One region of the Clostridiisalibacter paucivorans DSM 22131 genome, then DNA from elsewhere that is predicted to be linked to it. Evidence: a T-box and tRNA genes for the amino acid it is inferred to sense, from the RefSeq annotation. Region 1 holds a T-box; the other holds one or more tRNA genes.
The links. The T-box of region 1 lies ahead of serS (serine--tRNA ligase). A T-box ahead of a tRNA ligase gene usually reads a tRNA of that ligase, here a tRNA-Ser.
Positions count from the first base shown of each region.

Region 1 (13,769 bases):
TAAGAGTAGATGAAAAGAATACTGAATTAGGGAATATAAGTTTTTTTGAATCCATAAAAGATGTAAATATAACCGAATTAGAAGATGGAAAGATTAAATTCCAATGGAATTATTTTAAAGATAAGGATATAGAGAAATATATTATATATCTAGGAGAAGTAAGAAAATTAGAAGATGGAAGTGAAAGGGCAATATTTTCATATATGTCTAAAGAAATTGATGGCAATTCTTTTATATTGGATATAGAAAAAGAGAAAAGAAATGCAATGATAGGATTTTTTTCCTATGGTTCCGATGGAGTAGATCCTTATTATATATTGGAGCCTTTATATCACAAAGGAGAGTATGCCTATAAAATAGTGGGATATAGTGGCAGTAATATAGTATCAGATAATTTAGGTCTCTATTCAAATAGATCATATGACAAGGTATATATAGATGGTAATGAGTGGACAGAAGCCGATAGACTTGTCTTAGATGGTAATATAGACAAGGCAATAGAATTATATGAATCAGAGGTAGATAAGGATAAAGGAAATATACATGCGTTAAAGCCTTTAGCAGCTCTGTATTATAATGGATGGAAATATGACGAAAACACTCAAGAACTCAAAGGTAATGACTATATAAAGGCTAAAAAATATCTACAGCTTTTAGATATAGAAATAGGACCTAATGATACAATAAATAATAGATTAGCATATATTTACCAATACAATAATGAGTATGATAAGGCATTGGAATTTTATCAGGATTTAGCTAAAAATGGTTACCTATATCACTATTCTAGTATTGCAGATATATATTTATATAAGGGAAATTGGGATAAGGCTATTTATTATTATAATAAATATTATAATAATAATGGAGGAAATAGTGGTATTACCGATCTAATGATGATATATATTTTAAAAAATGATATTAATGCACTTGAAGATATAGGCAATAAATATAGTATTAGGTATTATTATGCAGATTATAATGATGTAATAAAAAAATATATACAAACTTATGATGCTGAAGAATTTTCAGATTTCTTTAAAAAGATAAATGATGGTGAAATAGATGAAGCTGAGAAATTATTACAGGATAATAAAGATGATATATCAAAATTTTATAGAGGCATCATGATATTGCAAGACGATATATCATATGAAGAAAAAGAAGATAGATATACAGAAATATATAATTTAGTGAAAGATTCAAATATAAAGATGTTTATGAAGTATTTGGGAAAATCAGGACTCAATACAGGATTTGGTGATAGATAGAGTATTGATTTTTATTGAAAATGTTATAGTATTGTGATATGATTTATTTAGTGCTAAAGGGGAGTAGCTATGACATATAGTCATAAATAGGGTCAACATCATGACTTAGGTCTGGTCCTATTTATATTAGAATATTCTAATAGAGCGAGACTTTTAGCTTGGTAAAGGACATCTTTACTGGGCTAAAAGTCTCGTTTTTATTTTTAGAGAGGAGATAAATATCATGGAATATATAATTTTAATCTTAGGTTTTATATTTTTAATAAAGGGAGCAGATTTTTTTGTAGATGGTGCATCGTCCTTTGCAAAAATATTCAATGTACCTATGATTTTAATAGGTCTTACCATAGTAGCATTTGGGACAAGCGCACCAGAAGCAGCTGTAAGTATAAGTGCAGTATTAAAGGGTTCTAATAACATAGCTGTAGGGAATATAATAGGCTCTAGTATATTTAATATCCTCGTGGTAGTAGGTATATCAGCAATAATAAAGCCCATAAACATTAATACGAAGACAATATCAAAGGAATTTCCATTTTTATTACTATCTTTAATAGTATTTTATATACTGATATCTGATATTTCTCTTCAAGGGGATACTATCAATATGTTGTCAAAGGGAGATGGTATGATATTATTGGCACTGTTTATGGTGTTTGTATATTATCTTATTGAAATGGCTGTAACCGATAAGAATGCCTTTGAAGATGACATAAAAGGATTCTCAATGTCTAAAAGTGTTATATTAACTGTTATAGGATTAGTTGGCATAGTTATAGGAGGAAATATGGTAGTTGATTCCAGTAGCAAAATAGCCATGAATTTTGGTATGGGGGAAACTCTAGTAGGGCTTACAATAGTAGCTTTAGGAACATCTTTGCCTGAGTTGGTAACGTCTATAGTAGCAGCATATAAAGGAGAAAATGAAATAGCTATAGGAAATGTAATAGGGTCTAATATATTTAATATGTTACTAATTTTAGGCATAACATCTATTATTAAGCCTATTTATATAGAGAGTAAAATATTTTTTGATATGTCTTATTTATTGGGAGCAACTGTACTCACATATATACTTATAATAAAAGAAAAAAAAGCTACAAGATATAGTGGAATTGTAATGTCTATTTTTTATATAGGATATGTAGGGTATATAATTATGAGAAACTAGAATATATATAATAGAAAATATATATTCTAATCGTGATATTGTATACTAAATTTGGGTATATAGATAACATAACGAAAAATCAGAAAATTATGAAGGATTTTATTGAAGCTACATAGAAAGGATATATATAATAATGAATTGGAGGGGTTGGAAATGGTTAAATTTATTTGTGGAGAGAAAGGAACAGGAAAGTCTAAAAAACTTATTGTTATGGCCAATGAACATAGAGAAAATATAAATGGTGATATTGTGTTCATTGAAGCTGGACAAAAACATATGTTTGACCTTCATCGTAATATAAGATTTATTAATGCCATGGAATTCGATATAGAAGATATTGAATCTTTCCATGGCTTTTTATGTGGAGTTATAGCTAATAATTATGATATAGAAAAGGTTTTCGTAGATGGTTTGTATGAAATTTTTGATTTAGATTTTAAAATATATCCAGAACTAATAAACAAGCTAGAAAAAATAAGTGATAGATTTAACACCGATTTTATTTTAACCATGAGTAATAATCCCAAAGATGTACCAGAAGAATTAAGAAAATATATTTTGAAGCAATAGATAGTAATTAGTGGTTAATAGTTAGTAGTCTAATGATGAAATCCATAGGATTTCTGCCATGAACTACTAACTATTATTATTTTTTGTTATAATAAATAATAGGTGGTGATTTTATATGGATGCTAAGGAGAGAAGAAATGAAATATTAAGAACACTTATAAACACTGATAACCCTATAAAGGGTATTGATATAGCCAATATATTTGATGTGAGTCGTCAAGTAATAGTACAGGATATTGCAATATTGAGAGCAAAGGGAGAAGATATAATAGCTACACCTCAGGGGTATTTGATTGTTAAGAAAAGTAATAAAAAGTTACTAAAGGCTATAGTTTCAAAACATCAAGGCTATGATGAAATAGAAGATGAATTAACTACAATAGTAGACTTAGGGGGAAAGATAATCGATGTAATAGTTGAACATCCATTATATGGAGAAATTAAAAGTCCCCTTATGATAGGTTCCAGATTAGATGTAAAATCTTTTATGGAAAAAATAAAAGAAGTTCAGGCAGAACCCTTGTCTTCATTGACCGATGGTGTGCATATACATACCATAGAAGTTCCCAGTGAAGAAGTCTTTCAACAAATAAAAATAAGATTAAAAGAAAAAAAATACTTGATTGATATCAAATAAAATGATATATTTTTTTATATACAGGTGACAAGACATAAGTAAAGACAAAAAGAAAGGAAGAGGAATATGTCAGATAAAAACACAAATATCAAGTCATATTTTATTAAAATGTTAAATGGCATGGCTTTAGGACTATTTTCATCTCTTATAATTGGACTTATATTGAAACAGATAGGAACTTTGTTTAATTTGCAATCAGTTATTGTATTTGGTAAAGTAGCTCAATATATGATGGGTCCTGCAATAGGTGCAGGTGTTGCCTATAGTTTGGGAGCTTCTCCATTGGGTATATTTGCATCTATTATTACTGGAGCTATAGGGGCAAATACTGTAGTATTTCAAGAAGGAATAGTTATACTTAATATAGGGGAACCTGTTGGTGCTTTAATAGCTGCATGGGTTGGAACATTAGCTTCTAAATTAATACAAGGAAAAACTAAGGTTGATATAGTACTAGTACCAGCAGGCACTATATTGATTGGAGGAATTGTGGGAAATTATATCGGGCCAGTAGTAGCTGAAGTAATGACTATATTTGGAATGATGATAAACAGAGCTACAGAGCTTCATAGAGTACCAATGGGGATACTAGTATCCGTTATTATGGGAATAACATTGACATTGCCCATAAGTAGTGCAGCGTTGGCTATCTCTTTAAAATTAGATGGATTAGCAGCAGGGGCAGCCACTATAGGATGTGCAGCACAGATGATAGGATTCGCAGTAGCTAGTTACAGAGAGAATAGATTTGGAGGTCTTATATCTCAAGGGTTAGGAACATCTATGCTTCAGATACCTAATATAATAAAAAATCCTAAGGTTTGGATACCATCCATAATTACATCGGCTATATTAGGACCAATATCTACAGTAATATTTAAAATGGAAAATAACAAAATTGGGGCAGGAATGGGTACAAGTGGGCTTGTTGGACAATTTGGAACGGTAGAAGTAATGGGAAGTAATGGTATTTTAGGTATAGTGTTATTACATTTTATACTACCAGCTATAATAACATTATTTATATCTGAATATATGAGAAGGAAAAATTGGATAAAAGATGGAGATATGAAATTATTAGATTAGAGAAATAGTTAATAGGTAATAGTTAGTAGTTAGTAGTTTAGTGATGAAATCCTATGGATTTTATCATTAACTATTAACTTTTTTTCTTTTAAATTAAAACTTTTTCGTATATTCAATCGTCTTAATAGTGTAGGCACATTTAAGATACGTATCTGAAAAGGAGTTATAGTAAATATGACAAAAAAAGAAATTGAAAAAGCAATAAAAGAATATATTCTAAAAGATAAAGAAAATTACTATAGGCTAGCATATAGTTATGTAAAGAACCAACATGATGCTTTGGATATTGTCCAAGAGTCAATTTATAAGGCTATGATGTCCATGAACACTCTTAAGAATCCAAAGCATGTTAAAACATGGTTTTGGAGAATAGTAGTCAATACATCATTAGATTTTTTAAAAAAGAATAAAAGAATAAATTTAGTAGATGAAGAAACACTGGAATTTTATAGTGATGGGGAAGGTGATAGATATAAAGATTTTGACTTGGAAGATGCTCTAAATAAATTACCACCTAATTATCGGAATATAATAATTCTTAGATATTTTGAAGATTTGAAGATAGAAGAAGTTGCAGAGGTATTAGAAGAAAATATAAATACTGTAAAGACCAGATTATATTCTGCGCTAAAAAAATTACGAATTAGTATTGAAGATTAGGAGGTAAAAATATGAATGATAAAAAGCTTAAAGAGATAAAACAAAAGTATAAAGATATACCTATTCCAGATGAATTGGATTTTATAGTTAAGAAAAGCATAAAAGATGGAGGTAAAAAATATATGAAACGTAAAAATAGATTTAGATGGATAGCTTTAATTGCAGGAATGACAACAATATTTACTATTGGGATAAATTCAAGTGTAACAATTGCAAATGCATTGTCAGAGGTGCCAATAATAAATGGTTTAGTCAAGGTGTTAACCTTTAGAGAATATAGTATAGATGAGGAAGGATTTAATGCTGATATAAAGGTACCAGCTGTAGAAGGGTTAGAGAATAAAGATTTAGAGGAGAGTTTAAATGAAAAATATATAGAAGAAAACAAGAAATTGTATGAAGAGTTTACTGATGAGATGGAGAAAATGAAGGAAAAAAATTCTAAAAATTTAGGAGTAAGCAGTGGATATGAAGTTAAAACAGACAATGAAAAAATTATATCCATAGCAAGATATGTAGTAATGACTGCAGGTTCTTCTTATGAACAAATAAAATATGATACCATAGATAAAGAAAATGAAATTTTACTTACATTGCCTAGTCTATTTAAAGACGATAGTTATATTGATGTAATCAGTGAAAATATTAAAACTCAAATGGAAAAAGCAATGAAGTCAGATACTGGAAAGGTATATTTTATTGAAGAAGACGATATGGATCCATTTAATAAGATAGATAAAGAGCAAAGTTTCTATATAAATAATGATGGGAAGCTGGTTATTTCTTTTAATGAATATGAAGTGGCACCTGGTTATATGGGTGTAGTGGAGTTTGTAATTCCAACTAATGTAATATCAGATATATTAGTAAGTGATGAATATATTAAATAAGTAAGTATTGTAGAGACAGTTAGTAGTTATTTAGTTAGTAGCTAGTAGTTTATGGTAGAAATCCTATGGATTTCATCGTTAGACTACTAACTACGAACTATTAACTACTAACTGTTTTTTTTGTCAACAATCTTAATGAAATAATGCTTAGTTTTTTTATGAAAACTTTAATTAACATGTTATAATATGAATGTTAAATATTAGAGAGGAGTGATTAAATGATAAAGGATAATAAGATTAGAGGATATATTTTCCTTTTAATATTAATACTGAATATACTTTTAATGGCATCTACAAACAATAATAGTACTCCTTTTATAGATAGAATTTACTATTTTATTGGTATACCATCATGGAGTGGCAATGGTAATGGATTACATTATACTGGATTTTTATCTTTATTTATAATAATTATATGTGGTATAGGTATAAAGATAAATTGGCAGAAGGTATATCCTAAAATATCTAGATATATAATATTTTTTATAATGGGAGTAATGATACTCACTTTTACGGCATTTAATAAAGGAGAAAAACTTTATAAGTACTTTCAAGGAGATTTAAATAGTATATATTGTTATAAAGATGATATAGAGTTGTCGTATGAGAAAAAAGATGGTGATGACAAAATATACATAGAGTGCATAATACCTGTTAAGAATTATAGCAATGAAGATTTAGAGTTTGGAATTTCCATAGAAAATTTTTCAGAGGTTAAAGAGGACAAATTAGTGACTACAAATTTATCTGGCAAAGAGATTATTGGATTGGATCCAAAGGAAATGAAATTATTAAAATTAAAGGCAGTTGGAACAACCTTTGAAAAAGATTCCAGTGGAAGTGGATGGTATAGTTCTTTTAATTTTACAATATATAATAATAATGAGAAAGTGGAGTTTCTTTTAGATAATTAGATTTGTATATTAAAGAATATCATTCAGTTTATGGTAAACTATTATTAAATAGGATATACTATATATAAGAACTTTATTAAGGAGATGTTTTTTTGAATAATGTATATAAAGATATAAAAGGAACAAAAAGGTATTCAATAAAAGAAGAAATAGCAAATAGTATAACCCATGGTATAGGGTTCATATTCAGTGTTGTTGCATTAACTATTTTATTGATATATGCAATTTATGAAAAAAACACTGTCTCCATTGTGAGTTTCAGTATATATGGAGGTTGTTCCATATTTTTATATTTATTTTCAACTTTATACCATAGTATACAAAAAGAGAAGGCAAAAAAGGTTTTAAGGATATTTGATCATTCATCTATATTTTTATTTATAGCAGGGACATATACTCCAGTAGCATTGATTTCATTAGAGGGTTATTGGAGAATTGGCATTTTAACTGCTGTATGGAGTATAGCTATTTTAGGTATTTTATTTAAAATCATTACATTTAATAAATATGAAAAGCATAAAAAATTTTCACTATTTCTGTATATATTAATGGGATGGATAGTTATAATAGCTGTAAAACCTATGTTACAGGCATTACCAATGAATTTTTTCATGTGGTTATTGGCGGGAGGATTGGTATATACTTTAGGTACTATATTTTATGCTATTAAAAAGATACCTTATAATCATGCTATATGGCACTTATTTGTATTGGCAGGGACAGTTTTACATTTTTGTGGTATCTTTATATATCTTAGATAGAACAATATAAGGGAATACATGGTTTAAAAAGCTAAAAATGGGGTAGTATAATGAAAGAAAACGATTATACTGCCTTTTTTTATCTATATATGATAAAATGAAGTACTTAGACTTTTCGAAATATTGAAAGGAGATGTTTCTTTGAGAAAGAAAAGGGGTTACATAGTAGCTGTAGTTTTAATATTATTCCTAATTTTAGCAAATTCGTTTACTACTATAATAAATTTTATAACGGACTATAAGTGGTTTAAAGAATTGGGATATACAAAGACATTTTTAACTAAAATTTTAACACAATTGAAGATAGGAATTCCCACATTTGTAATAATTTTCGGGATTATATATTCATATATAATGTTTATCAAAAAGAGATATTATAAGAAATCAAATATTAATCCACCAAAGGATGGGGAAAAACGACTTAATTTAGTATTTGGTTTAGCAACAGCATTGATTTCACTTTTTGTATCTACGGTATTTTCTAGTAATTTGTGGTTCACAATACTTCAATTTATTAATGGAACTAATTTTAATTTAAAAGATCCTATATTTAGTAAAGATTTATCTTTCTATATGTTTAGACTGCCTTTATTTAAAGAGGTAGCCAGTTTGTTATTTTTAGTTATAATAATGATGATAATACTTACTGTTGGTCTATATATGGTTATGTTTACATTTAGAAGATCTTCTCAGAGTACTTTTGACAATGAAAATATATTTGATATGAATGGTAGACCAATAGGTAAAAATATAAACACTATTTTAAATAAAAAGGCATTCAAAAATGCATTATTTCAAATTGGTATACTAGGATTTTTAGTTTTTATAATTGTTGCTATTAATTATTTTCTCAACACCTATGAATTATTGTATTCTCCTAGAGGAGTTGCATATGGAGCCAGTTTTACCGATGTACATGTAACTCTATGGGTATATAGAATCATGACTGTAGTAGCAATTATTTCAGCTATAGGATTTTTATTAGGTATTATGAAGAAGGATATAAAAAAGGCATTGATAGGACCTGTGGTTCTTATAGCTATATCTATTATAGGCAATGTAGGTAGTGGTATTGTTCAAAAATTTATAGTTGAACCCGATGAGATATCAAAGGAACAAAAATATTTAGAATATAACATAGAGTATACTCAGAATGCATACGGGTTAAATGAAGTGGAACAGAAGCAATTTCCTGTTAGTCAAGATTTGACTAAAGAAGATTTAATAGAAAATCAAGATACGGTAAATAATATTAGAATAAACGATTATAGACCTATAATACAAGTATATAATCAATTGCAAGCTATAAGACTATACTATTCATTTAATAATGTGGATATAGACAGATACAATATTGATGGAAAATATACTCAAGTGTTTTTATCTGCCAGGGAATTAGACCAAAAGAATTTACAGACGAAGACCTGGATTAATAAACATCTAAAGTATACACATGGATATGGAATGGTATTATCCCCAGTCAATGCGGTGACATCTGATGGTCAGCCTGAACTGTTGGTTAGAAATATCCCACCAGTTACTGATGTTAATTTGGATATAAAAAGGCCTGAGATATATTTTGGAGAATCAACCAATGATTATATCATAACAAATACTGATGAGATGGAGTTCGATTATCCTCAAGGCTCAGACAATAAGCAGACCATTTATGAAGGAGATGCAGGGATAGAGCTTGGAGGTATAAATAAACTACTATATGCAATAAAGCAAAAAAGTTTTAAAATTCTCATATCTAATAATGTAAATACTGATAGTAGGATTGTATTATATAGGAATATAAATCAGAGAATAAGGAAGATAGCACCTTTTATTGAGTATGATGAAAATCCTTATCTTGTATTGAATCAAGATGATGGAAAATTATATTGGATTATAGATGGATATACGGTAAGTGATAAATATCCTTATTCAGAGCCTTTTGCTAAAGAATCAAGTTTAAACTATATAAGAAATTCTGTAAAAGTGGTAGTAGATGCATATAATGGTACTGTAAAATATTATGTATTTGATGAAAAAGATCCTATTATACAGACATATAGAAAAATATTCCCTGATTTATTCTTAGATAAATCAGAAATGCCAAAGGGTATAATGTCACATACAAGATACCCCAATCTGTTATTTAATATTCAGGCAGAGGTATATAGGACTTATCATGTAGATAATCCTATGGTATTTTATAATGAAGAAGACTTTTGGGATATAGCACAAGAAAAATATATGGAATCTATACAGTATGTAGAACCTACTTATTTAATGTTTAAACTTCCTGGAGAGGATAAAGTTGAGTTTTTACTTACAGTACCATATACTCCTAAGACTAAGCCAAATATGACATCCTTATTTGTGGCTAGAAACGATGGAGAAGACTATGGAAGATTATTTATTTATAAATTTCCTAAAGGAAAGACTATAGATGGACCGATGATGATAGAATCTAGAATAGACCAAAATACCGATATATCTCAGCAATTAACTCTATGGAGTCAAAAGGGCTCTGCTGTATTGAGGGGTAATGTAATAATAGTACCAATTGAAAATTCTTTATTATATGTAGAACCTATCTATCTTCAAGCAGATAATGAAAATAGTCTTCCAGAAATGAAGAGAGTAATAGTATCATTTAAGGATAAGATAGTAATGGAAAGAAATTTAGATGAGGCATTAATTAAAATATTTGGTGCAACTGAGGAAGATATTGACCAAGCTGAACAAGATCAGGATACTGATATAGATATAGAAGATCAAGATGTAAATAATCTTGTTAAAAAGGCAAATGAATTATTTAATAATGCAAAGAGAGCATCTCAAGATGGAAATTGGTCAGAGTATGGTAGATATATAGAAGAATTAGAGGGCGTTTTAAAACAATTAAACAATAATGTTGGCGTAGATGTAAATTATGAACAAAACTTAGAAGAAGATATAGAAGTACAATAGCTCTTGAAATATATTAATAATTGTGCTACAATTACTGATAATTAAATAATAAGTATGTGAAGAAGGGAAGTAGTAGATAAATAGATTATTTATAGAGAGCTGATATTTGGTGAAAATCAGTATAATCTTTTGTCGAATCCGTCCTGGAGCAGTTTACTATAAAAGTAAACCCGAATATCGGTTAAAATATTTTAAGAGAGCCAATTAGGCTAATTAGGGTGGCAACGCGGGAAAAGCCTCTCGTCCCTTATGATGTAGGGATGGGAGGTTTTTTAATATTTTTTGTGTTTGTGATAAATATGATTGAAAAATAAATTATATAGAGGGAGTGTAGATAAAAATGTTGGATATTAAAAGAGTAAGAAATAATCCAGAGGGGATAAAAGAGGGATTAAATGCTAGGGGACAGGATTATTCTCAACAGGTAGATAAGGTAATGGCTTTTGATCAGAAAAGAAGAGATCTTTTAAAAAAGGTTGAAGAAATGAAGGCCGAGCAAAACAAAGTCTCTAAAAGTATTCCTAAATTAAAGAAAGAGGGTAAAGATATTTCAGATATATTGGCAGAGATGAAAAAATTATCTCAACAGATAAAGGATATGGATGTAGAAGTAAAAGAAATAGAGATAGAACTGAAAAATACCCTTTTGGGAATACCAAATGTCCCAAACCCTAATATTAAAGTGGGATTAAGTGATGAAGACAATAAAGAGATTAGAAAATGGGGAGAACCGAGGGAATTTGACTTTGACAAGAAGCCCCATTGGGATGTGGGAAGTGATTTAGATATATTAGATTTTGAAAGGGCTGCTAAGCTCACAGGTTCAAGGTTTTCATTATATAAGGGCAAAGGTGCTCTTTTAGAGAGGGCATTGATAAACTTCATGCTTAACATCCATACTATTGAACATGGATATACAGAGATATTGCCACCATTTATGGTTAATAGGAATTCAATGATTGGAACAGGACAATTACCTAAATTTGAAGACGATATGTTTGGATTAAGTGGGGTTGATTATTTCCTTATACCCACAGCAGAAGTGCCTGTTACAAATATCCATAGAGATGAGATATTAGATGAGAGGGATTTACCTAAATACTTTACTGCATATACACCTTGTTTTAGAAGGGAAGCAGGTTCTGCCGGTAGAGATACCAGGGGACTCATTAGGAATCATCAATTCAATAAAGTAGAACTAGTAAAGTTAGCAAATCCAAAGAATTCTTACGAAGAGTTGGAAAAACTAACTAATAATGCAGAAAAAATATTGCAATTATTAGGATTGCCATATAGAGTAGTTGAACTTTGCACAGGAGACGTAGGATTTTCTTCAGCAAAAACTTATGACCTAGAGGTATGGATGCCTAGTTATGATAGGTATGTAGAGATATCTTCTTGTAGTAATTTTGAAGATTTTCAGGCTAGAAGGGCAAATATAAGATATAGAGATAGTGAAACAGGAAATACAGAATATGTTCATACTTTAAATGGTTCAGGTGTTGCAGTTGGAAGGACTACAGCAGCTATATTGGAAAATTATCAACAAAAGGATGGATCAGTGACAATACCAGAGGTTTTAAGACCATTTATGGGAGGATTAGAAAAGATAGATTAGAGGGGCATTTATGCCCCTAGTCTAATGATGAAGGTATATTTATGACAAAAACATAAAACAGTTAGTAGTTTAAGAATGAAGTCCATAGAATTTCCATCATCAACTACTAGCTGTTTTATATACCTTATTTCTGATAGCATCTGAGATCCTTGACAAAACAATCAAAATATTGTAGTATATATAAGTGATTTATTGTGCACCTATAGCTCAGTAGGATAGAGCAGTGCCCTCCTAAGGCATGTGCCGGGGGTTCGAATCCTCCTAGGTGCACCATTTTTATTTTTTGACAGGTTGATGATAGTATGGATAGTTATTTTATGGGATTGGCTCTAAAAGAAGCTATAAAGGCAAAGGAAATTTTAGAAGTTCCAGTTGGGGCAGTTATAGTAAGAGCTGGAGAAGTAATATCCTCTGGATATAATAAAAGGGAATTGTTAAATGATCCGACGGCCCATGCAGAGATGATTGCCATAAGAAAAGCTGCTGATATTTTAGGAGGTTGGCGGCTTATAGGTTGTACTATGTATGTTACATTGGAACCATGTCCCATGTGTGCTGGAGCCATAGTAAATTCTAGGATAGAAAGATTGGTAATAGGGGCTAAAGATAAGAAAAGGGGAGCCTGTGGTTCTGTAATGAATATAGTTCAAAACCAGTATTTGAATCATAATGTTGAAGTTTTATTTGGCGTATTGGAAGAAAAAAGCTCTTTAATGTTAAAGGAATTTTTTAAAAATTTAAGAAAAAAATAGATATAAAGAAGTTAGTAGTTGGTAGCCAGTAGTTAACTACTAACTTTTTTATGTCTTTATTATAATTATATATTTGTACTATTGTTGGCCTGTATTTCACTATGGTATAATTTTTATAAGGGGATAGTTAAAAACCAAAAAGGAGATGAGGGATATTGGGAAAAATTATTTATCCAAGGATAGAAATAAATATAGGAAAAATAAGAGAAAACACAGAATATGTTGTGGATTATTGTGGTAAAAAGGGTATTGAGATCATGGGAATAAGTAAGGGCATATGTGCTATGCCTCAATTGGTCGAGGCAATGGTGGAAGGTGGTATAAGGAAAATTGGTGATTCAAGAATTCAGAATATAGTGAATATGGTAGAATATGGCATAAATGCCCAGATGTATCTTATAAGGATTCCCATGCTATGCGAGATAGATGATCTGGTTAAATATACACTTGGTAGTTTAAATTCAGAATTAGATACTAT
Region 1 covers NZ_JHVL01000022.1:41,602-55,370, reverse strand. Annotated here, with positions in the region: gene Q326_RS0108135 (tetratricopeptide repeat protein) at 1-1,271, shown strand, start outside; gene Q326_RS0108130 (calcium/sodium antiporter) at 1,495-2,442, shown strand; gene Q326_RS0108125 (hypothetical protein) at 2,596-3,012, shown strand; gene Q326_RS0108120 (transcription repressor NadR) at 3,128-3,649, shown strand; gene Q326_RS0108115 (PTS sugar transporter subunit IIC) at 3,716-4,735, shown strand; gene sigV (RNA polymerase sigma factor SigV) at 4,910-5,395, shown strand; gene rsiV (anti-sigma-V factor RsiV) at 5,407-6,285, shown strand; gene Q326_RS0108100 (hypothetical protein) at 6,504-7,199, shown strand; gene trhA (PAQR family membrane homeostasis protein TrhA) at 7,292-7,960, shown strand; gene Q326_RS0108090 (UPF0182 family membrane protein) at 8,102-10,921, shown strand; T-box leader at 10,972-11,172, shown strand; gene serS (serine--tRNA ligase) at 11,262-12,539, shown strand; tRNA gene Q326_RS0108080 (tRNA-Arg) at 12,736-12,812, shown strand; gene tadA (tRNA adenosine(34) deaminase TadA) at 12,842-13,291, shown strand; gene Q326_RS0108070 (alanine/ornithine racemase family PLP-dependent enzyme) at 13,447-13,769, shown strand, end outside.

Region 2 (17,614 bases), on a different contig from region 1:
ATTTATGGAATCATTAGATAATGCTGATTCATTATTGGAAGCTGTTAAGGCTAAATAATCTAGAGTTCTTTAGAGAAAGGTGAAGTTATGAAGCATACGATTCGTTTGACATTGTATTTAATAGGTTTGTTTTGTCTTGCGTTGGGCATAGTATTGGCTATAAAATCTGATTTAGGTGTCTCACCTGTCTCTTCTATACCCTTGTCTTTGAGTAATATTATTGGGATTAGTCTAGGAACGATGACAGCTGGTATATTCGCCTTTTATGTAGTATTGCAGATTTTGATTTTAAGAGGAAAATTTAAATTCAAAAGTCTTTTACAGATATTTTTTGGATTTGTATTTGGGTTCTTTGTAGATTTTGCAACTATTCTATTGGTATGGGTAGAAGCAAATAGTTATTTTACCCAAGTATTATTGATACTTATAAGCATGTTTGTTGTTGCAGTAGGTATTATGTTAATTATTGCCATGGACATAGTGCCCGGTGCACCTGAGGGTCTTATGCTTGCCCTATGTGATGTGACAGGTATACATTTTCCTAAAATGAAGGTATGGTTTGACACTATCTCAGTAGTTTTGGCGGCAACTCTATCTTTCATATTTTTAGGACATATTTCATCAATGAGAGAAGGGACTATCATATCAGCACTGTTAATTGGCAAGATTATAGAAGTCATATCAAAGCCTTGCAAACCATGGCTAAAGAAGGTTGCATTTTACGATGACTAAAATTAAATAATACAATGAGAATAAATTACAATCTTAATTTAAAGACAATATAAAATGATGGATATTTAGTATTATATATCCACCATTTTATATTGAGGCACCTAAGAAGAGGGGAGATATAGAATGAAGTCAATTAAAACAAGGTTAGTTTTAATTTTCGCTATATTGATATTATTGTTATTACTAGGTCTGGGAAGTATATCTACAAGTATTGTCAATAAAAACTTAATGGACGATACCCATGATGAATTTAAGAAGATGGCTAAGGCAGAAGCAAAATATATAGAGGCACGAGTAGATGAACAAATAGCCTATATAGATGCTTTGGCACAAAATGAAATAATAATTGATAAAGAGATTCCATGGGAAGATAAAGTGGCATATTTTGAAAAGGAATGTGAACGATCAGGATATGAAACCTTTGTATTTGCAGATAGAAACGGAGAAGCAACAGGGTTTGATAGGAAAGGATCAGCAGCTAATATTAGTGATAGAGATTTTTATAAAAAAGCCATCAAAGGAGAGAAAAATTCTTCTGATGTGCTTATCAACAAAGTTACGGGTAGTCCCATTGTTATTTATGCAGTACCAATAAAGAGTGATGAAGAAATAAAAGGTGTCTTTTACGGGATAAGGGATGCAACTAGTTTAAGTGATATTGCCAAAGAGATAGGACATGGAAAAACAGGATATGGTTATATTATCAATACTAAGGGTGTGGCAGTGGGACATTCAAATATTGATTACGTATTAGAACAATTGAATTTTATAGATATTGCTGAACAGGATACAGATATGAAAGAGTTAGCCCAACTTACTGAAAATGAAATAATAAAGGGAGAAGTAGGTAGTGGTGAATATTTTTATGATGGTAAGGAAAGAATTGTAGGATTTTCACCTATAAAAGGTACTGATTGGATTATGATAGTAGCCGCAGAAAAAGCTGAAATATTGCAAAGTGTAAATAAACTAAGAAACCGTTTAGTTATGTTTAGTCTAATAGCAGTATTAATTGGAATAATTATTACATATATTGCTAGTGGTAGTTTAACTAAGCCAATAGTAGTATTGACAAAGGTTTTACAGAAATTTGCTAATTATGATTTAAGTTTTGATGAAAATGCAGAGGCCATAAAGTATTTAAAAAGAACAGACGAGATAGGAAAGATTAGTAATGCCCTGCGTACTATGCAAAATAATTTTTTAGAACTTATAGAAAACGTAGGGGATGTATCCCAACAGGTATCTGCATCATCTCAAGAACTTACTGCTACTAGCCAACAGTCGGCTACAGCTTCAGAGGAAGTGGCTAGGACTATAGAAGAAATAGCTAGAGGGGCATCAGAACAAGCAGAAGATACAGAAAAAGGAGCCCATGCTATGCAGAGGATGGGTGAAGAATTAGAGCAAAATCAAAATAATATAAAGAGTTTAAATTTAGCTATAGATCAAGTAGATAGATTTAAAGATGAGGGGATAGATGCAGTTAATGAATTGGTTAATAAGACTAGAGAAAATCAAGCAGGTTCTAAAGAAATAAATAGGGTGATTATAAGTACTAATGAAAGTGCCAAACAAATAGAAACATCAAGTGAAATGATACAGTCTATAGCCCAACAAACTAATTTATTAGCATTGAATGCAGCTATTGAAGCTGCCAGAGCAGGAGAAGCAGGTAAAGGTTTTGCAGTAGTAGCAGATGAAATCAGGAAATTAGCAGAAGATACCAATAGATTTACAGAGGATATTAGAAATATTGTAAATGGTCTTACCTTAAGATCTGAGGAGGCAGTGGACACTATGAAGAATGTAGAAGAAGTAGTGGTTCAACAGACCAATAAGGTAATGGAAACTGAGGAAAAATTTCAGGGTATTACAAAGGCTATAGAAAAGATAAAAGATATTATTCATAGTTTAAATTTATCATCAGACAAATTGGAGATTAAGAAAGGAGATATGTCAGGGATAATGAATAACTTGTCATCTATAGCTGAGGAAAATGCAGCGGGAACAGAGGAGTCATCGGCATCAGTTGAAGAACAATCTGCATCTATAGAAGAGTTAGCTAATGCTAGTCAGGGTTTAGCAGAATTAGCCCAAGAATTAAATGATTTAATAAAGAGATTTAATATATAGAAAAAAAACCTATCTTTAATAAGGTAGGTTTTTTTAGTCTAATGATAAAGGTATAAATATAGTTAGTAGTTGATGGTGGAAATCCTAGGGATTTCATCATTAGACTACTTACTACTAACCATTAACTACTGTTTGCAATCAATCTGGTTTTTTTGTGTGTATGAGGGTATAAAAGAAAAAGGCTTTAACATTTTAATACATATTTTACCAAAAATGAAAGAAAAATCTTGACATTAAAACTTTATAGTATTATAATGATATATTTGAGGAGGTGAGTTCACATTATGACCAATATAGAAAAGAGACAATCAGAAAAACGGAAAATGATTATAGATAAGGCAACAGAGCTGATGAATGAAGTGGGATTTGAAAGAATGACCGTCCGAATGATTTGTGAGGCTGCTAATATTTCTGCTGGGACATTCTATCATTATTTTGAAAATAAATCAGAATTAATTATAGAGTTATTTGGTTTAATAGATGGATATTTTAGAGAAAATGTTTTACAGAGATTGAATCATGAAGATGAGATTGTAAATATAATTAAGTTTTGTGAAGGATTTGCTGAATTTGTAACATTGACAGGAGTACCAAGAAGTAAATTGATTAATTCAATGTTTCCTATTTATAGTAGAGGAGGCCATCATGAAGAAAAGGGCCGTATACTTTATAGTGAGTTAAATAAAATCATAAGTAGAGGACAGAAAAAAGGGCAAATTACTACTGCTTACAGTACAGATAAATTGGTTGATATGATTATTGTGATAATAAGGGGGTATTGTTTCGACTGGGCTAGAAGAGAAGGTCCTTATGATTTAGTAGAGTATACTACTGAATTGATAGAATTATTTGTAAAGGGACTTAAACCAAATAAATAATTTTCATTTAAATTGTTCACAGAATTTTCTCAACAAAAGTTTTTGATTGTTAATATTTGAATTCATTTGTGATAAAATATAACTAATATAGGACATAGTCAAGGAATACATAGAAATTCTTTAACTATGTCCTATATTAGTTATATTTTTATATATGAACCAAAAGTAGAAAGGGGTATGAAAATGCTGCAAGTAGATTTAATATTATACAATGCCCAGATAATAGCAATGAATGATAAAGATATTGATATAAATTGGGTTGCAGTTAATGATGGAAGAATTATAGATTTAGGTATAGAAGAGGGATATTTAAAGTATAAAGATATGGCAAAGGAGTTTGTAAATCTTAAGGGAAAAACACTACTTCCTGGATTTTATGATAGTCATGTACATTTGGTACAAACAGGGCTTAATATTATGGGATTAAACTTGTCTAATGTAGAAAGTATAAATGAATTATTAGAGGTAGTAGGAGAGGAAGCCAAAAAAAAGGATAGAGGTGAAATTATAAGGGGGATAGGTTTAGATCCATTAAAGATAAAAGAAGGAAGATTTCCAACAAGACATGAATTGGATATATGTGCCCCCAATAATCCAGTCTGGATAAATAGTATAGAATATCATACCAGTATAGTGAATTCTATGGCTTTACATATGATAAATATACCATTTAATGTAGATGGCATAATTAGAAATGAGAGAAATATTCCTAATGGTAAATTGACTGGTAAGGCCAGTGCATTAGTAAGAAATCAAATATACAAAAATATGAATAATAATATAAGGTTAGAAGGGGTAAATATAGCTCTTAATCATGCTGTAGAACAAGGGGTTACATCATTAAATGCGTTGGAGGGTGGAGCAACATTTCATGATAAGGATGCACAGTTTATGATGAAAAATAGTCATATATTTCCCATAGATATAACATTATTTTATCAAACCATAGATGTTGATAGAATAATAAAAAATGATTTGAAGAGGATTGGAGGATGTATATTCTTAGATGGTTCTTTTGGTTCTAGAACAGCAGCTATATCTTCTGGTTATGCTGATAAAGGTGATACCAGAGGTGACCTTTACTTTACTCAGGAGGAATTAAATGAATTTGTATTGGAGGCCCATAGAAACAATATTCAGGTGACAGTTCATGCCATTGGAACTAGGGCTATAGATCAGATATTGACTGCATATGAATATTGTCAGAAGATATACCCTAGAAAAAATCATAGACATAGAATAGAACATTTTGAAATGCCCACAGAAGAACATATAGAAAGGGCTGCTAGGTTAAATATTGTACTATCTATGCAACCAGCATATGAGTACTATTGGGGCGACAAAGGAGGAATGTACGATACAAGATTGGGAGAGTTAAGGCAAAAGACTAACCCATTAAGAAGAATATTGGATAAGGGATTGATTGTAGCAGGGGGATCAGATAGTGATGTGACACCTATAAATCCAATTCTAGGGATTCATACTGCAGTAAATCATCCCATAGAAGAACATGCCATAACAGTTTATGAGGCATTAAAAATGTTTACAATAAATGGAGCTAAGGCAGTTTTTGAAGAGGAATATAAGGGAAGTATAGAAATAGGTAAATATGGGGATTTTGTAATATTAAATGAAAATCCTTTTAAAGTAAAAAAGGATAGACTAAAAGATATACAGATTGCTGCAACTATCAAAGAAGGGAACCTTTTGTTTATAAAGCAAGGATGTGATATAAATTGGCGAAACTAGAGATATATATGTTAGGTAATCTGAAGATATTGCTCGATGGCAGTTCTATAATTGAAAATATGAGTGCAAAGGCAATGGGAATATTATGTTACCTTGTTTTAAATAAGGGGAAGGATTTTAATAGGGATAGGATTTCTTCTATGTTTTGGAATTTTAGCAATGAAGATGCTGCAAGATACAATTTGAGGTATAATCTATGGTCGCTAAGAAAAATATTGAAAGATAAAAAAAAGAATTCAAATATATTGTATGCAGATAAAGATATATGTAGGATTAATGATAATAGTAATATATATGTTGATATATATAGATTAGAGAATTTTAATATACAAGACTATAGTAATAATAACAATAATATATTTAAACTTGAAGAGTTATATGAATTATATAGGGGAGAGTTTTTAGAAGGATTTTATATAAAGGGTTGTCCAGAGTTCAATGATTGGATTTTTTATAAACGAGAAAAATATCAGAGAAAATATTTTGAGATATCCCATTTATTAGTTGAACAATATGTACATAAGGGAATGTATTATAAGAGTATAGATTTGTTAGAAGAAATGTTAAAGATAAATCCACTACAGGAGGAATTATATGAAAAGCTTATAAAGATTTATCTTGCAAAGGAAGATAGAAGTGCTGCTTTAAAACATTATAAACGATGCTGTACCATATTAAGGGAAGAATTAAATATAGGACCTGGTGTTAAAATAAAAGAGCTGTATAAAGAGATAAAAAACAAAGATACTGTAGATACTATGAAAGAAAACAAAGGACATTCAGATAATGAAAGAAAAGAAAATATAAAAATACTGGGACATAAAAAAAATATAATAAAGATACCTTGCTATCCTGTAGGTGTTAATTATTATTGGATATCTAATTTAATAGACCATATAATAGAGTCGTATGATATGAACTTATTAAAAAATATATCAGAAAATATTTGGATAGATTTATTAAGGGTAAATGGGAAGGTAAGAAATATAGTACAGGATTTAAATACTTGTAATTTGACAGTTATGAGTGAAAAAAATAGGATATTTTTAGCATTAGAAAATTTGTTAAATATTATTTCAAAAGACAATCATATAAATATTCAAATAGATAATCTATCGTGGATAGATAATGTATCTTATAAATTCATAAAATACTATACTTGGAGGAATAGAAACTCTAATGTGGATTTTATTGTGATAAATGGCAATGATATTTCACGACATGAACAATTGAAAGAGTTAGATATAAAATTTCTATGAGCACCAAAAATATTTTAATCATTCAAAAAAGTTTGTAAATATGATAAAATAGCATATATAATAGTATATTTGAGAATTGATTAAAATTAAAAGTGGGAGGGAAAATATGAATAATAAATTCAATTTATTAGTAATTAATCCCGGTTCTACCTCTACCAAGGTTGCTTTATATGAAAATGAAAAAGAGCTGTTTAAAGAGTCTTTAGAGCATAATAGTGAAGAATTAAGTAAATATGCTAAAATAGCTGATCAATATGAGATGCGAAGAAACTCTATACAACTGTTTTTAAATAAGATAGGATTTGATTCTAAAGATATATCAGCAATAGTAGCCCGTGGTGGTATATTGCCTCCAGTGAAATCAGGGGCATATAAAGTAAACCAATTAATGGTTGATAGACTTAGGACGAAGCCCATAGTTGAACATGCATCAAATCTAGGTGCTATTATTGCATTCGATATGGCAAATGATTTAGGAATAGATGCATATATATATGATTCTGTGGCAGTTGATGAATTACAAGACATAGCTAGAATATCTGGATTGCCCGAGTTTCCCAGAAGAAGTCTTACCCATGCATTAAATATGAGAGCAGTGGCTATAAAAACGGCAAAAAAATTAAATAAAGATTACTGGGATTGTAAATTTATAATAGCACATCTAGGTGGGGGAATCTCATTAAGTGCCCATAGATATGGAGAAATGATAGATGTGGTCACAGATGACGAAGGTCCATTTTCTCCAGAAAGAGGAGGAAGGATAGCTACTAAACCCTTGATTAAGGCTTGCTATTCTGGAAAGTATGATCAAAAGACTATGTTAAATAAATTTAGAGGGGCAGGAGGTCTTTCGGCATATTTAAATACTAATAAGGCATTGGAAGTAGAGAAAAGGATATCCAATGGAGATAAAGATGCAGAGCTAATATATTCCGCTATGGCATATCAGATATCTAAGTGTATAGGAGAACTAGCAACAGTTTTAAAGGGTGAAGTAGATAGAATAATTATAACAGGAGGTATTGCCCATTCTGATATGATTACTAATTGGATTAAGGAAAGAGTAGATTTTATAGCTCCTATAGAAATAGTACCAGGGGAAAATGAATTAGAAGCCTTAGCCTTAGGAGCATTAAGGGTATTAAGAAAAGAAGAAAAACCTTATGAATATATAGAATAGTTAGGGACGACCATTGGTCGTCTTAGATTATTGACAAAAATACTATTTTCCAAATTGGTAAGAACAGTGACTGTTTTTATGCATTCATCATCAGTTAGAGATGTCCATTAGTCGTCTCTATATATTAGCTTTGGAAAATTCCAGCTAAGGAAGAAAGGAGGAAGATATGAAAAAGGGAACATTACTTTTTCTTTCATCCATATTGGGTGCTACAGCTCTATTTAAAGGGACAAGAAAAGAAGACTTTCAATATACTTATATGGGAGAGGGAGATTATTGGATAGCCCAATATAAAATAAGGGGCAATAAAATATTGAGAAATATTAAGAAAGAATTTACCCTCATATATAAGGGGGATTTAAAGGAAATAGAAAATATGAAAGAATTGAGATATATATATGAGACTACCACAGATGGTGGTGCAGGAGCTATTTTTATTGACAAACCTGTTAAAGAGAAGTATTTCACATGTATATCATATGATATGAAAGGAACAACTAAGGAAGACGAAGAGATATTAGTAGACATAAAGTGGGAAAGAGATACTAAAACCACAGAAAAGTTTTATATTAGGAATATAAATGTACAGAGTACATAGACCAATATTACATTATTTGACTATTAATTAACAAAAATAACCTTATTCACTATAGTGAATAAGGTTATTTTTTATATATTATGGGTATATCTGTGGGTTAACTCTATGCACATTTCGTTATTATTATAACAATAAAAATTATCTTTGTCTATCCTTTTTTATAAAAAATATAAAATTTTAATACTGTAACATATGGTACAGCATATGAGAGGTGTAGAAGATATAATGAGTGCAAATAGAAATAAATATTGAATATAATAAATTTCAACAAAAAATAAGGGTATATATGTAAAAGGTGTAAAATTATAAAATATTAAGGAGGGTTTTGTTGATGAGTATGTTTTGTTATCAATGTCAAGAAGCAGCAGGAGGTAAGGGTTGTACTGTAAAGGGAGTATGTGGTAAAACTTCTGATTTAGCAAATCTTCAGGATGTATTGATATATACATTAAAGGGTATATCTATATACAATTTGGAGGCTAGAAAAAAGGGAATTAATGTCCCGTATACAGATTTATTTATAATGGAGAGTTTGTTTACTACTATAACGAATGCTAATTTTGATAAAGAAGTATTTATGAATAGAATAAAAGAGGGAATAAGGTTAAGGGATGAAATAAAAGAAAAATTACTTAATGATAATTGGAGTATGCCAGAGGATATCCATGATTCTGCAATATGGACACCTAATTCTGATGAAGATATAATAGATAAATCCCATAATGTTGGAGTGCTAAATACTGAAAACGAAGATATAAGGTCGCTAAGAGAATTAACAATCTATGGAATAAAGGGAATGGCAGCCTATGCCCATCATAGTTACAATCTAGGCTATGAAGACAAAGAAGTTTCTGCATTTATGCAAAAGGCCCTTGCGTCTACTACGGATGATAAGCTAGGTGCTGATGAGTTAGTGGAGTTAGTATTGGAATGTGGTAAATATGGTGTAGATGCAATGGCATTGTTAGATAAAGCCAATACTAGCGCATATGGCAATCCAGAGATGACTAAAGTTAATATAGGTGTAAGAAACAATCCAGCAATACTTATAAGCGGACATGACTTAAAGGATATGGAAGAATTATTGAAACAAACAGAAGGTACAGGAGTAGATGTATATACACATAGTGAGATGTTACCAGCTAATTATTATCCAGCATTTAAAAGATATGACCATTTTGTAGGCAACTATGGTAATGCATGGTGGAAACAGAAAGAAGAGTTTGAAAAATTTAATGGTCCAATTCTTATGACGACTAATTGTATAGTGCCACCAAAAGATTCATATAAAGATAGAGTATATACTACTGGTGCTGCAGGATATGATGGAATAAAGCATATATCAGATAGGGAAGGAGACAACCCTAAAGATTTTTCTCAAATCATTGAACATGCTAAAAAATGTAGCTCTCCAGTGGAAATAGAAAAAGGAGAGATTATAGGGGGATTTGCACATAATCAAGTATTAACTTTAGCCGATAAAATAGTAAATGCAGTTAAGGATGGTGCTATTAAGAGATTTTTTGTAATGGCAGGTTGTGATGGTAGAATGAAGAGTAGAGATTATTATAGGGAATTTGCAGAGAAATTACCTAAAGATACAGTAATCTTGACAGCTGGATGTGCAAAATATAGATACAACAAATTAAACTTAGGAGATATAGGGGGCATACCTAGAGTATTAGATGCTGGTCAATGTAATGACTCTTATTCATTGGCAGTAATAGCATTAAAACTTAAAGAGGTATTTGAGCTGGAAGATGTAAATGAACTTCCAATATCATATAATATAGCTTGGTATGAGCAAAAGGCCGTTATAGTATTGTTAGCATTATTGTATTTAGGAGTTAAAAATATTCACCTTGGACCAACATTACCTGCATTCCTTTCACCTAATATAACTAATGTATTAGTTGAGAATTTTGGAATAGGTGGAATAACTACAGCAGATGAAGACTTAGAAATGTTTTTAGGATAAAAATTAAGACCTGACCATTTATATTGGTCAGGTCATTTTAATGACAAAGGTCTAAAGAACAGTTAGTAGTCCGTAGTTAGTAGTTGATGGAAGAAATCTTATGGATTTCATCATTAAACTAATAACTACTAACCACTAACTATTAACTTATTCTATACCTTGTAATAATTTTATGTTTGTCAACAATTTGATTTGACCATTTATTGTCAGGTCTTAATTAATATATCTTCTAATCCATCTAAATCAAGGATTTCTATAGTCTTTCTATCGTAATCAATAATGTTATCATTTTTCATATTTATAAGCTCTCTAGATAGAGATGGCCTAGGGATACCAAAATGTTCTGCTAATTCTTTTTTAGAGAGCTTGATTTTTATTTTCAGACTATTTTGCTTACTATATTCTTCTAATATAAAATTGGCCAGTTTTTCCTTTATAGTATGATAGGAAATATTTTTTAGTTTGTTATTAAGCATGAGTATTTTATTTGACAATAATTCCATAAAATTATTTAAAATTATAGTATTTTTTGTACATAGATTTATAATATCATCCTTTGGGATAAACATAATTTCTGAATCTGTAGAGGATATTATACTTGAAGGATATTGTCCCATATTAGAAAAGATAATGACTTCACCAAATATATTGCCCCTACCCATCTTACTTATAGTCACAGTTTTACCAGAAGGATATATCTTTTGGACCTCTATATGACCATTTATAATGATACCAATTTTATTACAGAGATCTCCTTCAAATGCAACAACACTATTTTTTTTGTACATATTAGTTTTAAATTTAGTTTTAGCTAGTACAGATTTGATAAATTCACTATCTAAGGATTTGAATAGGGAACTCTCTTTAAGTGCCTGTATTAAATATTTCATAATTATCACCATTAAATATTTTTTAGTAACACATGTTACCGATTTACTAATAATATTCTATTATAATTAAGATAGAAAATCAATAATGGAGGAGATAAAAGATGAAGAGAAAAATTATAAATATAAATCAAGAAAAATGTAATGGATGTGGACTATGTGTTACAGCTTGTCATGAAGGAGCTATAGAGATGGTAAATGGTAAGGCTCAATTAGTAAGTGATGAATACTGTGATGGATTAGGAGATTGTTTACCAGAGTGCCCAACTGGAGCTATTACTATGATAGAGAGGGAAGCAGCTGCATATGATGATGACGCAGTAAAAAAGAGAATGGCAGAAAGAAAAAAGGCAAAAGAGGATAAACCTATGCCTTGTGGATGTCCAGGAACTGCAGCTAAGGTAATAGAGAGAAAATCAACCGCTACAGATAAAAAAGCACCAGAAAAAGTGGCATCAGAACATATGTCATCAGAGCTTAGACAATGGCCTGTACAGTTGAATTTGATCAATACTAAGGCATCTTATCTTGATGGGGCAGATTTACTAATAGCAGCAGATTGTACAGCTTATGCATATGCCAATTTTCATAGAGATTTTATCAAAGGACATATAACTATAATAGGTTGTCCTAAACTAGATGATAATAAATATTATGAAGAAAAGCTTACTGAAATATTAAATGAAAATGATATAAAGAGTATAAAAGTAGTAAGGATGTCAGTACCTTGTTGTGGAGGAATAGTACAATCAGTAAAAAATGCCATGTTGAAGTCTAGCAAGATAGTACCATATAGTGAAATTATAGTTAGCCCAGAAGGCGAAATAGTATCTAAAAAATAATTGACCATATCAAAAACCCCTTGACATAAAAGGGGGTTTTTGATAATTTATAATTATAATCATTACAAATTTAGAATGAATATAAAAGGAGGTTTTACTATGGATAATTTGGATAAGGTTTTAAATACACTTAAAGATGCTGGAGAACCATTGAAATCTAAAGATATAGCTGAAAAATCAGGAATAGAAAAGAAAGAGATTGATAAAGCTATAAAGAAGTTAAAGAAGGAAGAGAAAATATTTTCTCCTAAAAGATGTTATTATGATATAAAAGTTGATTAATAGTGAGGAGTCCTTTAAATGAACAAAAAAAATACCGATAAATATTTAATAGAGCATGGTATAAAACCTTCATACCAGAGATTAAAGATATTTGAATATTTGTTGGAGCATGAAACTCATCCCACAGTAGATGAGATATACAAGTATTTATCTAATGAAATACCTACTTTATCTAAAACTACGGTATATAATACTTTAAATTTATTTATAGAGAAGGGTATAGTGACTGTAATAACTATTGAAGAAAAAGAGACACGATATGATGCAAATACATCAATGCATGGACATTTTAAATGTAGACAATGTGGAAATGTATATGACTTTCATACAGATTTATCTTATATGGATAGTGACAGTCTAGATGGATTTAAAGTAGAAGAAAAGCATATATACTTTAAAGGTATATGTAAAAAGTGTTTAAAAGATTAAACATAATTCCATATATACCATAATGAGGATTACAGTTTCATATATTATGTGCTTATAATTAGGTTGAGCCAGTGGTTTTGGCTCTTTTTGTTTGAATTGAGGTCAAGAATTATAGACTAGCGTTTAGGTTGACATATATATTTTTCTAGGATATAATATATATCTGTCGAGTTAAATCTGAATAAAATTTGAGGAGAGATGGCTGAGTCTGGCTGAAGGCGCTCGCCTGGAAAGCGGGTAGACGGCCTAACCGTCTCGGGGGTTCGAATCCCCCTCTCTCCGCCAGTTTGAGGTTTGCCGTGCTAGATGGGGAGGTAGCGGTGCCCTGTACCTGCAAACCGCTATAGCAGGGTTGAATTCCTATCTGAGGCTTGATGCTGTAAGGTCTGCCCTGAGTAAGTGTCGTTGAAGATTGGGTCCTACGCAACGAAAATCTATGAACCCCGTCAGATCCGGAAGGAAGCAGCGGTAAGTAGACACTTTCGTGTGCCGTAGGGATGCCTAGTCCGAGAAAACTGCTCAGGTAACGCTTGGAGTATTATGTCGAAGATAGGTGCACGGCTTAAAAAAATGCCACGACTTTAAAGTCGTGGCATTTTTTTAAGATATATACAATTCTGGAATTGAATAATATAATCTGTTATAATAAATGTACCACAAATTATAGTGTTGAAGGTGATTAAATGGCGTATCAGGCAATATATAGAAAGTTTAGACCCAAGACCTTTGACGAGGTTTTAGGGCAAGAGCATATTACTACCATATTAAAAAATCAATTAAAAAATGATAATATAGCCCATGCCTACCTTTTTTCTGGAACCAGGGGAACAGGTAAAACATCTACTGCCAAGATATTTGCTAGAGCTGTAAATTGCACAGATAATATTGATGGCAATCCCTGTAATAACTGTGAAGTATGTAATGGGATACTAGAGGAAAACATAATGGATGTTGTAGAAATGGATGCTGCATCTAATAATAGCGTAGATGATATTAGAGAATTGAGGGAAAAAGTCAAGTATTTACCTGCAAAGGGTAGATACAAGGTCTATATTATAGACGAGGTCCATATGCTGTCAAAGGGTGCTTTCAATGCATTATTAAAGACATTAGAAGAACCTCCAAAGCATTTATTGTTTATATTGGCCACAACAGAACCCCAAAGGTTACCAGCTACAATACTATCACGATGTCAAAGGTTTGACTTTAAAAGACTTACTGTAGATACGTTAAAGACCAATATGCAGAATATATGTGAAGAAATAGGGGTCAATATAGAAGATAAAGCAATGAGCCTCATAGCTAGAAATGCCGATGGTGCCATGAGAGATGCCCTTAGCATTTTAGATCAATGTATATCCTTTGTGGATACTTCTGAAGGGGCAAATACTATAACTTATGACTATGTGACTTCAGTACTGGGAACAGTAAATAATGATACACTTTTTCAAATGTCAGATTATATAATAAGTAAAAATTTAGATGAAGGTCTAAAGTTGATAGATTATATAATGAGACAGGGGAGAGATATTAAGCAATTTGTAAAAGAGTTAATAATCCATTTTAGGAATATAATGATAATAAAAACTACTGAAGATGTATATGATATCATAGATGGCACTGAAGAAATGATAAATATGCTTAAAGAGCAAAGTCAGACCATACAACTTTCAGAGGTTATAAGGATATTGAATATATTATCTGATATAGAAAATAAGACTAAGTGGGCATCACATCCTAGGATATATTTGGAGACTGGATTAGTAAAGATTATTACACCACAAAATGACTATACAATAGAGGCATTGGCTCAGAGAATATCCACATTGGAAAAGATGATTGGAGAAAATGATTTCAGTAAACAGAACATATCCAAACCTAAAGAAGATAAAAAACCAGATCCAATTAAAGCTATGGATACAAAAAAAGAAGAAATACCTAAAAAGGTAAAAGACGAGGATAAGGACATTGAATTGGATAATGGGGATAAAAGAGATACAAGGGTTAGTGAAGATGAAAAGGTACAAAATAGTATTAGTGAAGTTAATGGTGAAGGTATAATCAATATGTGGCCTCAAATATTAAAACAGGTGAAGAAGAAGCGAATAACTACCCATGCTCTTTTGATGGAAGGAAAGCCAGCATATGTTGAAGGTAATGTTCTAACAGTAGCATTTGACGAGCAATTTGGTATACATAAAGAAGCAATAAACAAAAAAGAGCATAGGACATTTATTGAAGATGTAGTTAAACAGTTTGTAGGTGCAGATATAAAAATTAATTTTGTTATGGCATATGAGGTCAGCACAAAAGATCCAAAAACTGGTACTGAAGACGATGTAGAAAAGATGATAAATAAGGCAAAAGATATCTTTGGAGAAGATATTGTAAAAATAGAAGAATAAAAAATGGAATAAAATTACTTTGAAGGAGGAAAATTTATGGCTAAAGGAAAGTTTAAAGGAATGGGAAATATGGGGAATATGATGAAACAAGTTCAACAAATGCAAAAGAAGATGGCAAAGGTTCAAGGAGAAATCGAAGAAAGAGAAGTAGAGGCGTCAGCAGGTGGTGGAGCAGTTACAGTTAAAGCAAATGGAAAAAAAGAGATATTGGATATAGTTATAGAACAAGATGTAGTTGATCCAGATGATGTAGAGATGCTTCAAGACCTTATATTGGCAGCAACTAATGAGGCATTGAGAAAGGCAGAAGAGATGATGACCACAGAAATGCAAAAGATTACTGGAGGATTAAACATACCAGGGTTATAGAAATTTAGCGTAAGATATACCTTTAGTGTGATTTTAATATTACAAAATTTTGGTATGTATTATGCTCTCAAGAGGTGAAATTATGGATTACCTTGCAGCGCCTGTAGCTAAACTTATAGAAGAATTTTCTAAATTGCCGGGGATAGGGAAAAAAACAGCCCAGAGATTGGCATTTCATGTATTAAATATGAGTGAATCCAATGCCAATGATTTGGCAAAGGCTATAGTAAGTGCAAAGAAGAATATAAAGTATTGTAGTATATGCACTAATCTTACTGATATAGATCCTTGTAATATATGTAGAAATAAGAAGCGAGATCAAACCTCCATATGTGTGGTAGAGGACCCTAGGGATGTAATAGCCATGGAAAGAATAAGAGAATACAATGGACTATATCATGTCCTCCATGGCAGTATATCACCCATGGAAGGCATAGGGCCTGAACAGATAAAAATCAAAGAGTTGTTAAATAGAATAAGGGAAAGTAAAGATATAAAAGAGATAATATTAGCGACTAATCCCACAATAGAGGGAGAAGCCACGGCTATGTATATATCTAAACTCATAAAACCCTTAGGGATAAAGACCACAAGAATAGCCCATGGTATACCAGTTGGAGGAGATTTAGAATATGCAGATGAGGTAACTCTGTCCAAGGCATTGGAGGGGCGTAGGGATATATAGAAAGGCCTTTTAAAAAGAAAATAAACTTCTTTCATTACAAATAAAAATTTATAACTGAAAACAAAGTTTTATCAAAAGCATGCTGTTAAAGATATCTTTAACAGCATGTTTTTTATTTATTTTTGAAAAACTCTATAAAAGTCTCCTGCTTTTTTAACATAAAATATATTTGATATGTCTTTTTATTGCTATGATATAATTATTATTGATGTCTATAATAAAATAGAAATATATTTAAGAGGGGGATATGATATGGGGAAGTTAAAAGATGTATTATCTATATTTTTTATAATATTACTTTTTATTGTATACATATTTTATAGAGACAATGTTATGGCTGTTTGTATAGTAGCAGCTGTATTATGGATAGATTTGATTATTACAATATTAAACAAAAAGACCTTACCAAAACCTGATTATTATATACATAGAACTATAATAGCTAATATTTCTAAATGTAGTATAGCAATACTTTCCATCATTTTAGCAATTATAAACATTCGTTTAATGATTACTAAGGGATTTTATGAAGAATTTGATGGCTTTATAATTATAATTATTCCTTTGATACTATTAAATTTTTTAAATGATGACAGAAGAGTGTATTTTTATGATAATGGATTAGTATATCATGGAGAAGCATTGGAATTTATTAATATTAATTCTTTTGAATGGAAAAAAGAGAGAAAGTATGAGATTATCCTTCATTATAACGATGAAGAATACGATATAAAAGTATCTGAAGATAAAGTTGAATATGTAGATAAAATACTAAGAGAAAATATACTGTAATAGGATGTGAATATATTGGAATTGAATAGAAAGATATTGAGGTTTGGGTTATTCCTAATTGTACTGTCATTAATTTTTACAGTTGGATTTGTAATAATATATAGACTGGATAATCCTGTGTTTTTGAAGATGTATGTTGAAGAATATGTATCTAGCAATAAAAATTATAATATGGTAGATAGGATTGAACTTAAATATATAACTAATTTATCCGATGATAGAAAGGTTACAGATATATACTTTGAAGAGGAACCTAATATTGAAGTCCTTGTTTCCCATCAGCCCTTTGGAGGAGGGGGATTCTCTTTTTTTGATAATAGCAATAACAATCAAAGGGAAGATATATATGGAAGATATGTACTTCGAACATTGTATCTTAAGATAGATCTAAACAATATAGATAGGGAAAACTA
Region 2 covers NZ_JHVL01000001.1:168,988-186,601, reverse strand. Annotated here, with positions in the region: gene Q326_RS0100875 (electron transfer flavoprotein subunit alpha) at 1-58, shown strand, start outside; gene Q326_RS0100870 (YczE/YyaS/YitT family protein) at 88-732, shown strand; gene Q326_RS0100865 (methyl-accepting chemotaxis protein) at 856-2,868, shown strand; gene Q326_RS0100860 (TetR/AcrR family transcriptional regulator) at 3,153-3,746, shown strand; gene Q326_RS0100855 (amidohydrolase) at 3,930-5,495, shown strand; gene Q326_RS0100850 (AfsR/SARP family transcriptional regulator) at 5,483-6,754, shown strand; gene buk (butyrate kinase) at 6,861-7,934, shown strand; gene Q326_RS0100840 (hypothetical protein) at 8,101-8,532, shown strand; gene hcp (hydroxylamine reductase) at 8,864-10,510, shown strand; gene Q326_RS0100830 (Crp/Fnr family transcriptional regulator) at 10,717-11,400, opposite strand; gene Q326_RS0100825 (4Fe-4S dicluster domain-containing protein) at 11,502-12,239, shown strand; gene Q326_RS0100820 (hypothetical protein) at 12,339-12,521, shown strand; gene Q326_RS0100815 (Fur family transcriptional regulator) at 12,540-12,950, shown strand; tRNA gene Q326_RS0100810 (tRNA-Ser) at 13,143-13,235, shown strand; RNA gene ffs (signal recognition particle sRNA large type) at 13,248-13,511, shown strand; gene dnaX (DNA polymerase III subunit gamma/tau) at 13,634-15,355, shown strand; gene Q326_RS0100800 (YbaB/EbfC family nucleoid-associated protein) at 15,392-15,724, shown strand; gene recR (recombination mediator RecR) at 15,807-16,409, shown strand; gene Q326_RS0100790 (DUF5673 domain-containing protein) at 16,662-17,201, shown strand; gene Q326_RS0100785 (hypothetical protein) at 17,217-17,614, shown strand, end outside.
Region 2: it encodes a tRNA-Ser, which carries the amino acid that the T-box ahead of serS (serine--tRNA ligase) is inferred to sense. The anticodon was not compared.